DNA from 3 places in the Leptothrix sp. (in: b-proteobacteria) genome. Region 1 is predicted to be linked to each of the others. Evidence: predicted binding sites of a transcription regulator. Region 1 holds the regulator's gene; each other region holds the start of a gene.
What was found. The regulator sigma-54, encoded in region 1, starts transcription at its own class of promoters, with help from an activator protein. The targets are predictions, from matches to a motif close to TGGCANGNAANCTGCTTT.

Region 1 (4,276 bases):
CGGCCAGACCATCACCTACGACCAGGCGCGTGACGCCTTCGACGTGCAGGGCGGCGCCGCAGGCGCCAGCGGCACGGGCCGCGTGCGCGGCGTGGTGACGCCACGCCCGGCGGCCAGCGCATCTGCACCGGGGGGCGCCCGTTGAGCGGCGTGCCCGCCACGCCGGCAAGCCTGACCGAGAGCCGCCTGGAGGCCACCGGCCTGCAAAAGAGCTATGGCGCGCGCAAGGTCGTGAAAGACGTGCACCTGGCGGTGCGCAGCGGCGAGGTGGTCGGCCTGCTCGGCCCCAACGGCGCCGGCAAGACCACCAGCTTCTACATGCTGGTCGGGCTGGTGCGGGCCGATGCCGGCCAGATCCGCATCGACGGCGCGCCGGTGCAGCGCCTGCCGATCCATGAGCGCGCCCGGCTCGGCCTGTCCTACCTGCCGCAGGAGGCGTCGATCTTCCGGCGCCTGACGGTCGAGGAAAACATCCGCGCCGTGCTGGAGTTGCAGCGCGACGCCCAGGGCAAGCCCTACAGCGACACCCGCATCGAGCAGCTGCTCGACGGCCTGCTGGCCGACCTGTCGATCGAGCGGCTGCGCGACAGCCCGGCGCCGGCGCTCTCGGGCGGCGAGCGCCGCCGCGTCGAGATCGCCCGCGCGCTTGCCACCCAGCCGCGCTTCATCCTGCTCGACGAGCCGTTTGCGGGGGTCGACCCGATTGCGGTGATCGAGATCCAGCGCATCATCGGTTTCCTCAAGAACCGGGGCATCGGCGTGCTGATCACCGACCACAACGTGCGCGAGACGCTGGGCATCTGCGATCGCGCCTACATCATCAGCGAAGGCCGGGTGCTGGCCGAAGGCCGCCCGGCCGACATCGTCGAGAACCCTGACGTGCGCAAGGTTTACCTCGGCGAGCATTTCCGCATGTAACGCCACCAAGAGCTGATTCCCGTGAAACCGTCCCTGCAGGTCCGCCTCTCGCAGCATCTGGCGCTCACGCCCCAGCTGCAGCAATCCATCCGCCTGCTGCAACTCTCGACCCTGGAGTTGCACCAGGAAGTCGAGCAGATGCTCGAACAGAACCCCTTCCTGGAAGCCGAGGACGACAGTTCCGGCTCCGGTGCCACGCCCGATCCTGAAACGGCGCCGCCGGCCGAGCGCACCAGCGCCGCCGACGAATCCTGGGAGCGTGACCGCAGCGCGCCCGACACCTCCGGCGAGTCGGCCATCGAGTCCTCGGCCGGCAGCGGCGAGGGCGAACCGGGCGCCGAGCAGCTCGACTTCAGCTCCACGCCCACCGCCGACGACTGGGACAGCAACGGCGACCGCGACGACTACCACGGCAGTTCCGAGCTGCCCGGCTCCCGCAACGCCGCGCCGGACGACGACGACAGCGACTGGAGCGAGCGCTCCACCTTCACGCCCAGCCTGCCCGACCACCTGCGCGACCAGCTGCTGGGCATGCGCCTGGCGGCCGAGGACATCCTGCTGGTCGAGTCGCTGATCGACTCGCTCAACGAAGACGGCTACCTGGCCGACGGTCTGGACGAGATCGCCGAGCGCCTGGCCACCGGCCTGGAAGCGGTCGAGGTGGCTGAGCTGGGCGTGGCCGCCATCCCGCCCGACCCGGCGGTGGCTGCCCAAGTGGCCGCCGAGCTGCGCGAAGACCTGATGGACCGCCTGCGCGTCGCGCTTGGCTGGCTGCAAAGCCTGGAGCCGACCGGCGTGGGCGCCCGCGACCTGGCCGAATGCCTGGTGCTGCAGCTGCGCGAACTGCCCGCGAGCCCGGCGCAGTCGCTGGCGCAGACCATCTGCCAGAGCCATCTGGCGCTGCTGGCGCGGCGCGACGTCAAGAAACTGACGGCAGCCACCGGTGCCGATGAGGACCTGATCCGCGACGCGCAGAGCCTGATCGTCAAGCTCGAACCCAAGCCCGGTCGCCGATTTGCGCGCGCCGAGGCCAACATCGTCGTGCCCGACGTGATCGTGCAAAAGAGCGGCCGCGGCTGGAAGGTGGTGCTCAACCCCGACGTGATGCCCAAGCTGCGCATCAACGACATGTACGCCCAGGTGCTGCGCCAGCACCGCAGCGGCACGCGCGGCACGGCCGATGCCAGCGGCGCGACGCTGTCGGCCCGCCTCCAGGAGGCGCGCTGGTTCGTCAAGAACATCCTGCAGCGCTTCGACACCATCCAGCGCGTCTCGCAGGCCATCGTCGAGCGCCAGAAGGGCTTCTTCACCCACGGCGAGATCGCGATGAAGCCGCTGGTGCTGCGCGAGATCGCCGATGAACTCGGCTTGCACGAGTCGACCATCTCGCGCGTGACCACCGCCAAGTACATGAACACGCCGTTCGGTACCTTCGAGCTGAAGTACTTCTTCGGCAGCTCGCTCAACACCGAGGCCGGCGGCAACGCCAGCAGCACGGCGGTGCGGGCGCTGATCAAGCAGTTCGTTGCGGCCGAGGACGGCAAGAAGCCGCTGTCGGACAGCCAGCTGAGCGCGATGCTCGAAGAGCAGGGCATCCAGGTCGCGCGCCGCACCGTGGCCAAGTACCGCGAGGCGCTCAAGATCGCCCCGGCCAATCTGCGCAAGGAAATCTGAGGCGACGCCCGCGCGTGAACCGGTTCCGGGCAGCGTGTCCCGGTCTGGGTCGGCGGGGGCCCGACCTTGGTGCACAGGGCCCGCCCGCGTGCGGAACCTTGAGCGCCAGGACGAGAGTGGGCGCTGACTTTACGGTGAGAAAAGGCACCTCTTGTTGTCGAACTGCCTCGGCAGTGTGACTTAGCGCACCCCGGAAACACTTGGGTTCAATTTTGCGCGTTTGCCTGGGTGGCGCGGCACGGCCTCTGCATAGAGCATGGCGTGAGATGAGGAGACCCGGCCATGACCACCCCTGCCCCGACGATCGAAAACACCCCGAACAGCACCGTCCCCAGCGTCGCCACCCGATCCCAGATTGCCACGCGCATCCATCAGCTGCTGCTGACCGAGTTGGGCGAAGACGTCGATATTTCCCTGCTGCTGGGCCCGCCCGACTACGCCCGCGCCGTGGTCAGCCTGTGCCGCTCCTGCGGCAGCGATGAACTGGCGCGTTTGGCTGAGCAGTTCCAGCGCCTGAGCGCCGAAGACACCCAGCGCCAGCGCTCCCAGCAGGTCACGCGCTACGGCGCATCCGCGGCAGCGGTCAAGGCTGACACGCGCCTGGGCTGAGCCAGCGCTCCATCTGCTGCTGCCGGTCATTGCCCCAGAACGGCTCCCCATCGATGATGAAGAACGGGGCGCCGAACACGCCGGCAGCAATCGCCGCGTCGTTCTCCTGGCGCAGCTTGTCCTTCCAGACCGGGTCGGCACAGACCGCAGCCGCCTGCCCGGCGTTCACGCCGAACTCTGCCGCCAGTGTCGCGAGCGCATCCGGCCGGCTCAGGTCGATGTTGCGGGTGAAGTAGGCCCGCAACCCGGCGTGCGCCCAGGCTGCCGCGCGTTGCGGGTCTTGCGCGTCCAGCCACCAGAACAGCCGGGCGGCGTTCTGGGTCGAAATCGGAAACGGCGAGGGCATCACCATCGGCACATCGGCCATGCGTGCCGAGCGGGCGAAGTCGTGCAGCGAGTATTCGCGCTTGAGCGGGTGCGATACCGGGCTTTTCAGTTCGGCGGCCTGAAAAGTTGCCCCCAGCAGGATCGCGTGCCAGCGCACCGTGCGGCCGTGCCGCAGGGCCAGGTCGGTGATCCATTCCGAGGCGATGTAGGAATAGGGCGACGAGAAGTCGAAATAGAACTCGATGGCGGCGGGCGTTGGGCTGTGTGCATTCATGCTGATACCTTAGGCGCGCGCGGAGCGGGTGTCCATCAGGCGCAGCCCTGCGTCAGCGTGTGCTGGAGTGGCGGCTCAGGCCGGGTGGATGCTGTCGAAGCTGGAGTCGGGCTGGTCGATCTGGTGCTCCAGCCCGTAGCGGATCAGCGCGGCCATATTGGGCAGCTGCAGCTTGTCCTGGATGCGGCTCTTGTGGGTGCTGACGGTCTTCACCGACAGGTGCAGCACTTCGGCGATGTCGGTGATGCGCTGGCCGGCGACGATGCGTTGCAGCACATCCAGCTCGCGGTCGGTGAGCGCATCATGGCGCGGTGCCCGCGCTACGCCGTTGAGCTGCTGCACCACGCGCTCGGCCATGCTGGCGGTCACGAAGGCGCCGCCGCCGGCCACCTTGCGCACGGCGGCGACCAGTTCGGTCGCTGCGCTGTCCTTGGTGAGATAGCCGTTGGCGCCGGCCTTGAAGGCGCGCAGCGC
Region 2 (4,276 bases), on a different contig from region 1:
TCGCGGAAGGTCTTCTGCTCGATCATCTCGCGCAGGTTGCGGTGGGTGGCGCAGACCAGCGTCACGTCGACCGCCACCGCCTTGGCGCTGCCCAGCGGCGTGACCTGACGCTCCTGCAGCACGCGCAGCAGGTGGGCCTGCAGGGCGAGCGGCATGTCGCCGATCTCATCCAGAAACAGCGTGCCGCCATTGGCCTGCACGATCTTGCCGACCGCGCCCTTGCGGCGTGCGCCAGTGAAGGCGCCCTCCTCGTAGCCGAACAGTTCGGCCTCGATCAGCGTCTCGGGGATGGACGCGCAGTTGACCGCCACGAAGGGCTGGCGGGCGCGCTGCGAATCCTGGTGGATGGCGCGCGCCAGCAACTCCTTGCCGGTGCCGGTTTCGCCCAGCACCAGGATCGGAATGTCGCGGTCGAGCACGCGGCGGATCTTGTCGACCACCGCGCCCACCTGCGCGTCCCCGGTGGTGAGGCTGGCGAGGCCGGTCTTGGCGGCAGGCGGCGCGGCGGCCAAGGTGGGCGCGGGGGCATTCGACGCGATCTCCGGTCGTGTCTCCACCCCGGCGGCCTTGTTGCTGGCGGCTTCTGCCGCCTCTGCCGCTGCGGTGGCCGGATCAAGCGCCAGGCCGCCGTTCATTCCATGCCAGACCGGCCAGTTGAAACGGGCGTAGACGTGGAACTGGCGGCCGTTGCCCATCTCCACCGGCAGCGGCGCGGCCAGCGGCGAGCGGAAGCGGTCGACCAGCGCCGGCACGGTGGTGCCGAACAGCGAGGTGATGCTGTGCATGCGCAGCGCCGCGCCGCTCATGCCGAGCTGCTCCAGCGCGCCACGGTTGGCGCCCACCAGCTTGCCGTCCTGGCTGACGGCCAGGATGCCCTCCATCAGCGTGCCGATGAACTCTACCCGGCTGTGGAAATGCAGGCGCATGACGTTGCGGTAGTCGTCGGTGAGCCAGTGGTTCTCGATCATGCGGGCCGACATCTTCACCAGCCCCATGGTGTGCTGGTGGTAGCTGCGCTGGTCGGCCGAGACATCGAGCACGCCGAGGATGTTGCCGCGCGGGTCGAGGATGGGCGCGGCCGAGCACGTCAGGAAGTGGTTGGCGTGCATGTAGTGCTCGTCGGCATGGACGAGCGTGGGCACTTCCTCGATCAGCGCGGTGCCCACCGCATTGGTGCCCTTGCTCTGCTCGGACCAGTTGGCGCCGGGCGCGAGCGCGACCTTGGCGGCGCGGCCCAGGAAGTCATCGTCGCCGATCGAATGCAGGATGGTGCCGATGGCGTCGGTCAGCACCACCATGTTGCCGCTGTTGACGATCTGCTCGAACAGCATCTCCATCACCGGCGCGGCGTGGGCGTAGAGACGCTGGTTGCGGTCGCGCACCACCGACAGGTCGGAGCGGCCCAGCGGCGAGAAGTCCGGCCGCTCGATGCGCGACAGGCCCAGCGCCTGGCAGCGCTCATGCGACTGGTCGATCTTCTCGACGTGCGCGCCCCCCAGCGGCAAGGCCGCGGCAATCGGGCGGCGGCCTTCGTCCTGCGGGTTGCGTGACCGGCTGGCAGCGGGCGATGCGAACGGCGACGAGGTGTAGGTGGACGAGGGCATGTGGGGTCTCCAGCCAGGCCGTCGAGCGACCTGATCTTGTCGATCTTGTGGATCGGGCTTGTAAGTGAGTGCGGAGCATGTGCCTCCAAGCAGCGTTGCACCAGTCGGGAACTGCCCTTGGTTGTCTCATTTTTGAACAGTTGGCGCACCGGAAGGCCCGCGCAAGAGACAGTTCCTGGCCATTCAGCCCCGGACAGACCCGCAAGAGCGGCCCGGCTTTTTGCCCCGAAACCGGCGAAAACCTGCGTTTCCGACCGTGTTCAGGACATGGCACGCACGTTGCAGGGACACGGTTGTTTATTGCGATGACTCAACATTCTGATTGACGGAGACAAGACTCATGACACGTGGCGACCTTTGGCGTTCTGCCGTGCTGGCCCTGGCCTGCGCAACCCTTGGCAACTGGGCTGCGGCCCATGGCGATGTCACCCCGCAGGCGGTGGACACGCGTGAACTGCCCCAGCTGGGCGAGGAATGGCGGGCAGAAAACCCCTTCCGCGCCAACGACAAGGCCATCCTGATCGGTGGCTCGGCCTACAACCAGAACTGTGCCCGCTGCCACGGCCTGGAAGCGATCTCGGGCGGCATTGCGCCCGACCTGCGCAAGCTCGACAACGACTGCAGCAACGTCAAGATCGCGGCCAAGAAGGCCGCCTGCGTCAAGGAAGTCGACGACTACTACGCCAGCAGCGTGCGGCGCGGCAAGGTGCGCAACGGCGCGGTCTACATGCCGCCGTTCGAGGGCACGCTGTCGCAGGAAGCCGTCTGGGCCATCAAGTCCTATCTGGAAACGCGGCGCGAAAAGCCGCTCTGACCCCGGAGCACGCCATGTCCCATGACACCCCCCATGACACCCTGGCTTCATTGCCGCAGCAGCCCGCCCCCCTGACCGCACGCCGGCGCTTCCTGCGCCAGGCCGGCACGGTAGGCCTGGTGGGCGGACTGGGCAGCTTTGCCCCGTTGCTGCAGGCGCAGAAATCATCGGCCAAGGACGACAGCGAACCCAGCGTGATGGAGCGCATCCGCGCGCGGGGCCGCCTGACGGTCGGGCTCTACAACGATCTGCCGCCGTTTCACGTCGACGGCCGAGGCATCGAGGTGGAAGTGGCCAAGGCGCTGGCCCAGGCGCTGGGCGTGCAGGCGTCGATCCTGCCGTTCGCGGCGGGCGAGAACATGAACGACGACCTGCGCAACATGGTTTGGCGCGGCCACTACCTGGGCTGGGGTCCGGCCGACGTGATGCTGCACGTGCCGGTCGACCGACCGCTGATGGACGCCAATCCACGCGTGCAGATCTTCGGGCCCTACTGGCGAGAAACGGTCATGATGGCGCGCGACCTGAGCCGCGTGCCCACGCTGGACGGGCTGGACTCGCTGCGCGGCCAGAAAATCGCCGCACCCGGCATGACGCTGGCGGGCTGGCTGATGATCGGCGCCGAAGGCGGCGCGCTCAAGGAGCAACTCGTCACCAAGATCGACGGTGGCGTGCAGGCCGCGCAGATGCTGATGCGCGGCGAGGTGGCTGCAGCCTGCGGCATGCGATCGGAGTTGCTGTCGACCCTCAAGGGCGACCCGCGCTACGCCGTCACGCCGCTGCCGATTCCACGCGCCCCGCGCGATGGCTGGGCCGTGGGCATGGCGGTCAAGAAAGAATCGACCGAGCTGGCCCATGCGCTGCAGGCCGCCGTCAACGACCTGGCCGAGCGCGGCGAGTTCAGGCGCATGTTTGCCACGGCGTCGCTGGACTGGCAGCGGGTATAGCCCGGCCGGGGGTTTGTCGGCGGCGCGCTCGTGGCGCCGCCGATAATCACCCGCATGGAAAGTTATGACGTTGTCGTGGTCGGTGCGGGAGCAGCCGGCCTTTTTTGTGCGGGTGTGGCGGGTCAGCGCGGCCTGAAGGTGCTGCTGCTCGACCACGCGCCCAAGGTGGCCGAGAAAATCCGCATCTCGGGCGGCGGGCGCTGCAACTTCACCAACCGCGAGGCCACGCCGGCGCAGTTCCTGTCGGCCAACCCGCACTACTGCCGCTCGGCACTGGCGCGCTACGGCGCGGGCGATTTCATCGACCTGGTCAAGCGCCACGGCATCGCCTTCCACGAAAAGCACAAGGGCCAGCTGTTCTGCGACCACAGCGCAGAAGACATCATCAAGATGCTGCTGGCCGAGTGCGCCGCCGGCGGCGTGACGCACCGCCAGCCGTGCAAGGTGCACGAGGTGCGCCACACCGACGCGGGCCATGAACTCGACACCGACGCCGGCCCGGTGCGCACCGCGCAACTGGTGATCGCCACCGGCGGCCTGCCGGTGCCCAAGATCGGTGCCACCGATTGGGGCCTGCGACTGGCACGCAACAGCGGTCACCGCATCGTCGACACCAAGCCTGCGCTGGTGCCATTGACCTTCGACGCGGCCAGCTGGGCATCCTTCGTGGCGCTGGCAGGGCTGGCGCTGCCGGTGCAGATCAGCACCGGCAAAGGCAAGCAGCGCACGCTGTTTGCCGAAGACCTGCTGTTCACGCACCGGGGCCTGAGCGGGCCGGCGGTGCTGCAGATTTCGAGCTTCTGGCAGGCCGGCACGCCGCTGCAGATTGATCTGGGCAATGGCGTCGACTTGGCCGAGCGCCTGCTGGTGCTCAAACAGAGCAGCCGCCGCCAGTTGAGCAATGAGCTCGC
Region 3 (4,276 bases), on a different contig from region 1:
GCCCTGGCCGCCGGTCAGCATCTCGGCCGCCACGATCACCAGCCACGCCGTGCCGACCGCCAGCCGCACGCCGGTCAGCATGTAGGGCAGCACGGCGGGGAACAGGATCTTGCGCATCACCGTCCATTCGCTCAGGTTGAGCACGCGGGCGACGTTGAGGTAGTCCTGCGGCACCTGGCGCACGCCCACCGCAGTGTTGATCACCATCGGCCAGATCGAGCAGATGAAGATCGTCCAGATCGCCGCCGGGTTGGCGGCCTTGAACACCATCAGCCCGATCGGCAGCCAGGCCAGCGGCGACACCGGCCGCAGCAGGCTGATGAGCGGCTCCAGCATCTGGTTGAGGAAGTTGAAGCGCCCGATCATGAAACCGAGCGGAATCCCCACCAGCGCCGCCAGCCCGAAGCCCAGCCCGACGCGCTTCAACGACGACAGGATGTTCCAGCCGATGCCCTGGTCGTTCGGGCCCTTGATGTAGAACGGGTCCGAGAACAGCTCCACCGCCGAATGCCACACCGGCACCGGCCCGGGCAGCTGCTTGTCGCCGGTCTGCGAGATCACCTGCCAGACCAGCAGCAGCATGACGAAGCCCAGCACTGGCGCCAGCAAGCGCGTCAGCGTGCGGCGGCGCTGGGCACGCGCCATCGCGGCCGACTGCTCCTTCAACTTGATCTGCACGTCGGTCAGCGGGGCCGCGCCGGGCACGGCGGACGACAGCGCCTTGACCGGCGACGTGTCGGCGGGGCTGGCGGCGGCAGCCGTCGTCAGGGGCATGGTGGTGGCGTTCATCGAAGGCTCCTGCGGGCGGCCGGGTCAGGCCGCCTTGATCTTGAAACTGGCGGCGTACTTGGCGGGGTCCTTGCCGTCCCAGACCGTGCCGTCCATGAGCTTGGCACTGCGCAAGTCGGACTTGGGCACGTTGACCTTGAGCTGAGTGGCAGCCTCCTTGTAGAGCGCCGTCTTGTTGATGGCGCGGGCCACGCCCAGATAGTCGATCTCGCCCTTGGCCAGGCCCCAGCGCTTGTGCTGGGTCAGGAACCACATGCCATCCGACAGGTAGGGGTAGTTGACCGCGCCGTCGTTGAAGAACTTCATGGCGTTCGGGTCGTCCCAGGTCTTGCCCAGGCCGTTCTGATAGCGGCCCAGGATGCGCTGGTTGATCGCGTCCACCGAGGTGTTGATGTAGGACTTCTCGGCCACCACGTCGGCCATCTTCAGCTTGTTCTGCAGGCTGGCGTCGATCCAGCGGCCGGCCTCCAGAATGGCCATGATCGCGGCGCGCGCGCTGTTGGGGTTCTTGGTGACGAACTCGTTGGTGGCGCCCAGCACCTTCTCGGGATGGTCTTTCCAGATGTCCTGGGTGGTGATGGCGGTGATGCCGATGCCGTCCATGATGGCGCGGTGGTTCCACGGCTCGCCGACGCAGAAGCCATCCATATTGCCCACGCGCATGTTGGCCACCATCTGCGGCGGCGGCACGGTGATGACCTTGGCGTCCGTCATCGGGTTGATGCCGTTGGCCGCCATCCAGTAGTACAGCCACATCGCGTGGGTGCCGGTCGGGAAGGTCTGCGCGAAGGTGTACTCGCGCGGCTCGGCCTTCATCAGCTTGGCCAGACCCGCGCCGTCGACCGCGCCCTTGTCGGCGAGCTTCTTCGACAGCGAGATCGCCTGGCCGTTGTTGTTGAGCGTCATCAGCACGGCCATGTCCTTCTTGGCGCCACCGATACCCAGATGCACGCCGTAGACCAGGCCGTAGAGCACGTGCGCAGCGTCCAGCTCACCGTTGACGAGCTTGTCGCGCACGGCGGCCCAAGAGGCTTCCTTGCTGAGCACGAACTTGACGCCGTACTTCTCGTCGAACTTCAACACCGAGGCCATCACCACCGACGCGCAGTCGGTCAGCGGGATGAAGCCGATGCGGATCTCCTTCTTTTCGGGCGCGTCCGAGCCGGCGGCCCAGGCCGTGCCGGCGAGTCCGGTAGAACCCACTGCGGCCAGCGCAGCGGCTTGCTGCAGGGCTTGGCGGCGTGCAGGGTTGAAAAAACCGTCGTGCTGACTCATGGCTTCACTCCAAAAAAAGACGGCGTCACGATCGAGATCCGGCGCCTGGCATGCGCCAGAACGACCGGGACGATCGGACGCCGTTGTCCAAAAATGTCCCACCTAGTGAGACCGCATCGCTGAGGCCTCGTGTCTACCTATGCAGGCACCGTGCCAGCTTTTCCAGCCTCTGCGCATGGCAGCCCTGCACCCCGGTGGCGCCGCTCCCGGCGCACCAAGCACACGCATCGACTCCCGGAAAACCGCGCCTGGATGGTGCGCCGCAGCATTGCTGGTGCATGCACGCCGCAATGGCACGCCAGATCAGGCCAAGTACCAAGTGACGTTTACGTCAACGTCAATCAGAATCACCCGGAATCGACTGGAGCCCCACATGACCGACCTCAGCGCCGACTACCAGGCCCTTGCCAACTATCGCCCGACCCACAAGGTGCGCTTCGTCACCGCCGCCAGCCTGTTCGACGGCCACGACGCTTCGATCAACATCATGCGGCGCATCCTGCAGGGCATGGGCAGCGAGGTGATCCACCTCGGCCACAACCGCTCGGTCGACGAAGTCGTCACCGCCGCGCTGCAAGAAGACGTGCAGGGCATCGCGGTCAGCTCTTACCAGGGCGGCCACGTCGAGTACTTCAAGTACATGGTCGAGTTGCTGCGCGCGCGCGGCGGCGAGCACATCCAGGTCTTCGGCGGCGGTGGCGGCGTGATCGTGCCGGCCGAAATCCGCGAACTGCAGGCCCACGGCGTGCGCATCTTCAGCCCCGAAGACGGCCAGCGCATGGGCCTGGCCGGCATGATCGGCGAGATGGTCATGCGCTGCGACCGCAGCCTCTCCGACCACGCGCCCACCGACCTGGGCGCGCTGCAAGGCCACACCGAAGCCGCCTGGCGCGCACTGGCCCAACTCATCACCGCCGTGGAAAACGGCCAGGCCGACGCCGCGCTGCTCGGCCAGATGCGCGAGGCCGCCCCAGCCCGCACCACGCCCGTGCTCGGCATCACCGGCACCGGCGGCGCCGGCAAATCCAGCCTGACCGACGAGTTGATCCGCCGCTTCCGGCTCGACCAGGACGACGCGCTGCGCATCGCCGTCATCAGCATCGACCCCAGCCGGCGCAAGAGCGGCGGCGCGCTGCTGGGCGACCGCATCCGCATGAATGCGATTGCGCCGTGGCAGCAAGGCCCGCGCGTCTACATGCGCTCGCTGGCGACGCGCGACACCGGCTCGGAAATCTCTGCCGCCCTGCCCGACGTGCTGGCCGCCACAAAACTGGCCGGCTTCGACCTGATCATTGTCGAAACCTCCGGCATCGGCCAGGGCGACGCGGCCATCGTGCCGCACGTCGATATTCCGATGTACGTCATGACGCCCGAATTCGGCGCCGCCAGCCAGCTCGAAAAAATCGACATGCTGGACTTTGCCGAATTTGTCGCCATCAATAAATTCGACCGCAAGGGCGCCGCCGACGCGCAGCGCGACGTCGCCAAACAGGTGCAGCGCAACCGCGAAGCCTTCACCGTCATGCCCGACCAGATGCCGGTGTTCGGCACCATGGCCAGCCGCTTCAATGACGACGGCGTCACCGCGCTCTATCAGGCCCTGAAACCCCGCCTGGCCGAATGCGGCCTGACCTTGCGCGAAGGCCGCCTGCCGCTGGTGCATACCCGCCACAGCACGCACCAAACCCCCATCGTGCCGGTCGGCCGCACCCGTTATCTGGCCGAAATCACCGACACCGTGCGCGGCTACAAGGCCCGCACGCAAAAACAGGCCCGCCTCGCGCGCGAGATTCAGCAACTGCGCGCCAGCGCCCAGATGCTGCAACTCGACAACCCCAACAAGACCCGTGGCGTCAACACCCTGACCGAATTGGCCGAGCAGCGCGAAACCCAGCTCGACCCCAGCGCCCGCAAACTGCTGGCCCTGTGGCCGGAAATGCAGCGCGCCTACGCCGGTGACGACTACGTCGTGAAAATCCGCGACAAGGAACTGCGCACGCGCCTGATTCACACCACGCTCAGCGGCAGCAAGATCCGCAAGGTCGCCCTGCCCCAATATGAAGACCACGGCGAACTGCTGAAATGGCTGATGCTGGAAAACGTGCCCGGCAGTTTTCCGTATACCGCCGGCGTTTTTGCCTTCAAGCGCGAAGGCGAAGATCCCACGCGCATGTTTGCCGGCGAAGGCGACGCCTTCCGCACCAACCGCCGC

Region 2: the regulator sigma-54 is predicted to act here: its motif matches at 1,873-1,890, upstream of pedF (cytochrome c-550 PedF).
Region 3: the regulator sigma-54 is predicted to act here: its motif matches at 2,203-2,220, upstream of AC5IG3_RS00880 (CmpA/NrtA family ABC transporter substrate-binding protein).

The regions. Positions count from the first base shown of each region.
Region 1 is NZ_CBDFPH010000008.1:211,365-215,640, forward strand. Features, by position in the region: gene lptA (lipopolysaccharide transport periplasmic protein LptA) at 1-145, shown strand, start outside; gene lptB (LPS export ABC transporter ATP-binding protein) at 142-918, shown strand; gene rpoN (RNA polymerase factor sigma-54) at 940-2,592, shown strand; gene AC5IG3_RS10155 (hypothetical protein) at 2,875-3,201, shown strand; gene AC5IG3_RS10160 (2-hydroxychromene-2-carboxylate isomerase) at 3,176-3,802, opposite strand; gene AC5IG3_RS10165 (response regulator) at 3,878-4,276, opposite strand, start outside.
Region 2 is NZ_CBDFPH010000002.1:23,033-27,308, forward strand. Features, by position in the region: gene AC5IG3_RS04260 (sigma-54-dependent Fis family transcriptional regulator) at 1-1,604, opposite strand, end outside; gene pedF (cytochrome c-550 PedF) at 1,945-2,418, shown strand; gene AC5IG3_RS04270 (substrate-binding periplasmic protein) at 2,433-3,365, shown strand; gene AC5IG3_RS04275 (BaiN/RdsA family NAD(P)/FAD-dependent oxidoreductase) at 3,420-4,276, shown strand, end outside.
Region 3 is NZ_CBDFPH010000001.1:246,015-250,290, reverse strand. Features, by position in the region: gene ntrB (nitrate ABC transporter permease) at 1-789, opposite strand, end outside; gene AC5IG3_RS00880 (CmpA/NrtA family ABC transporter substrate-binding protein) at 814-2,064, opposite strand; gene icmF (fused isobutyryl-CoA mutase/GTPase IcmF) at 2,438-4,276, shown strand, end outside.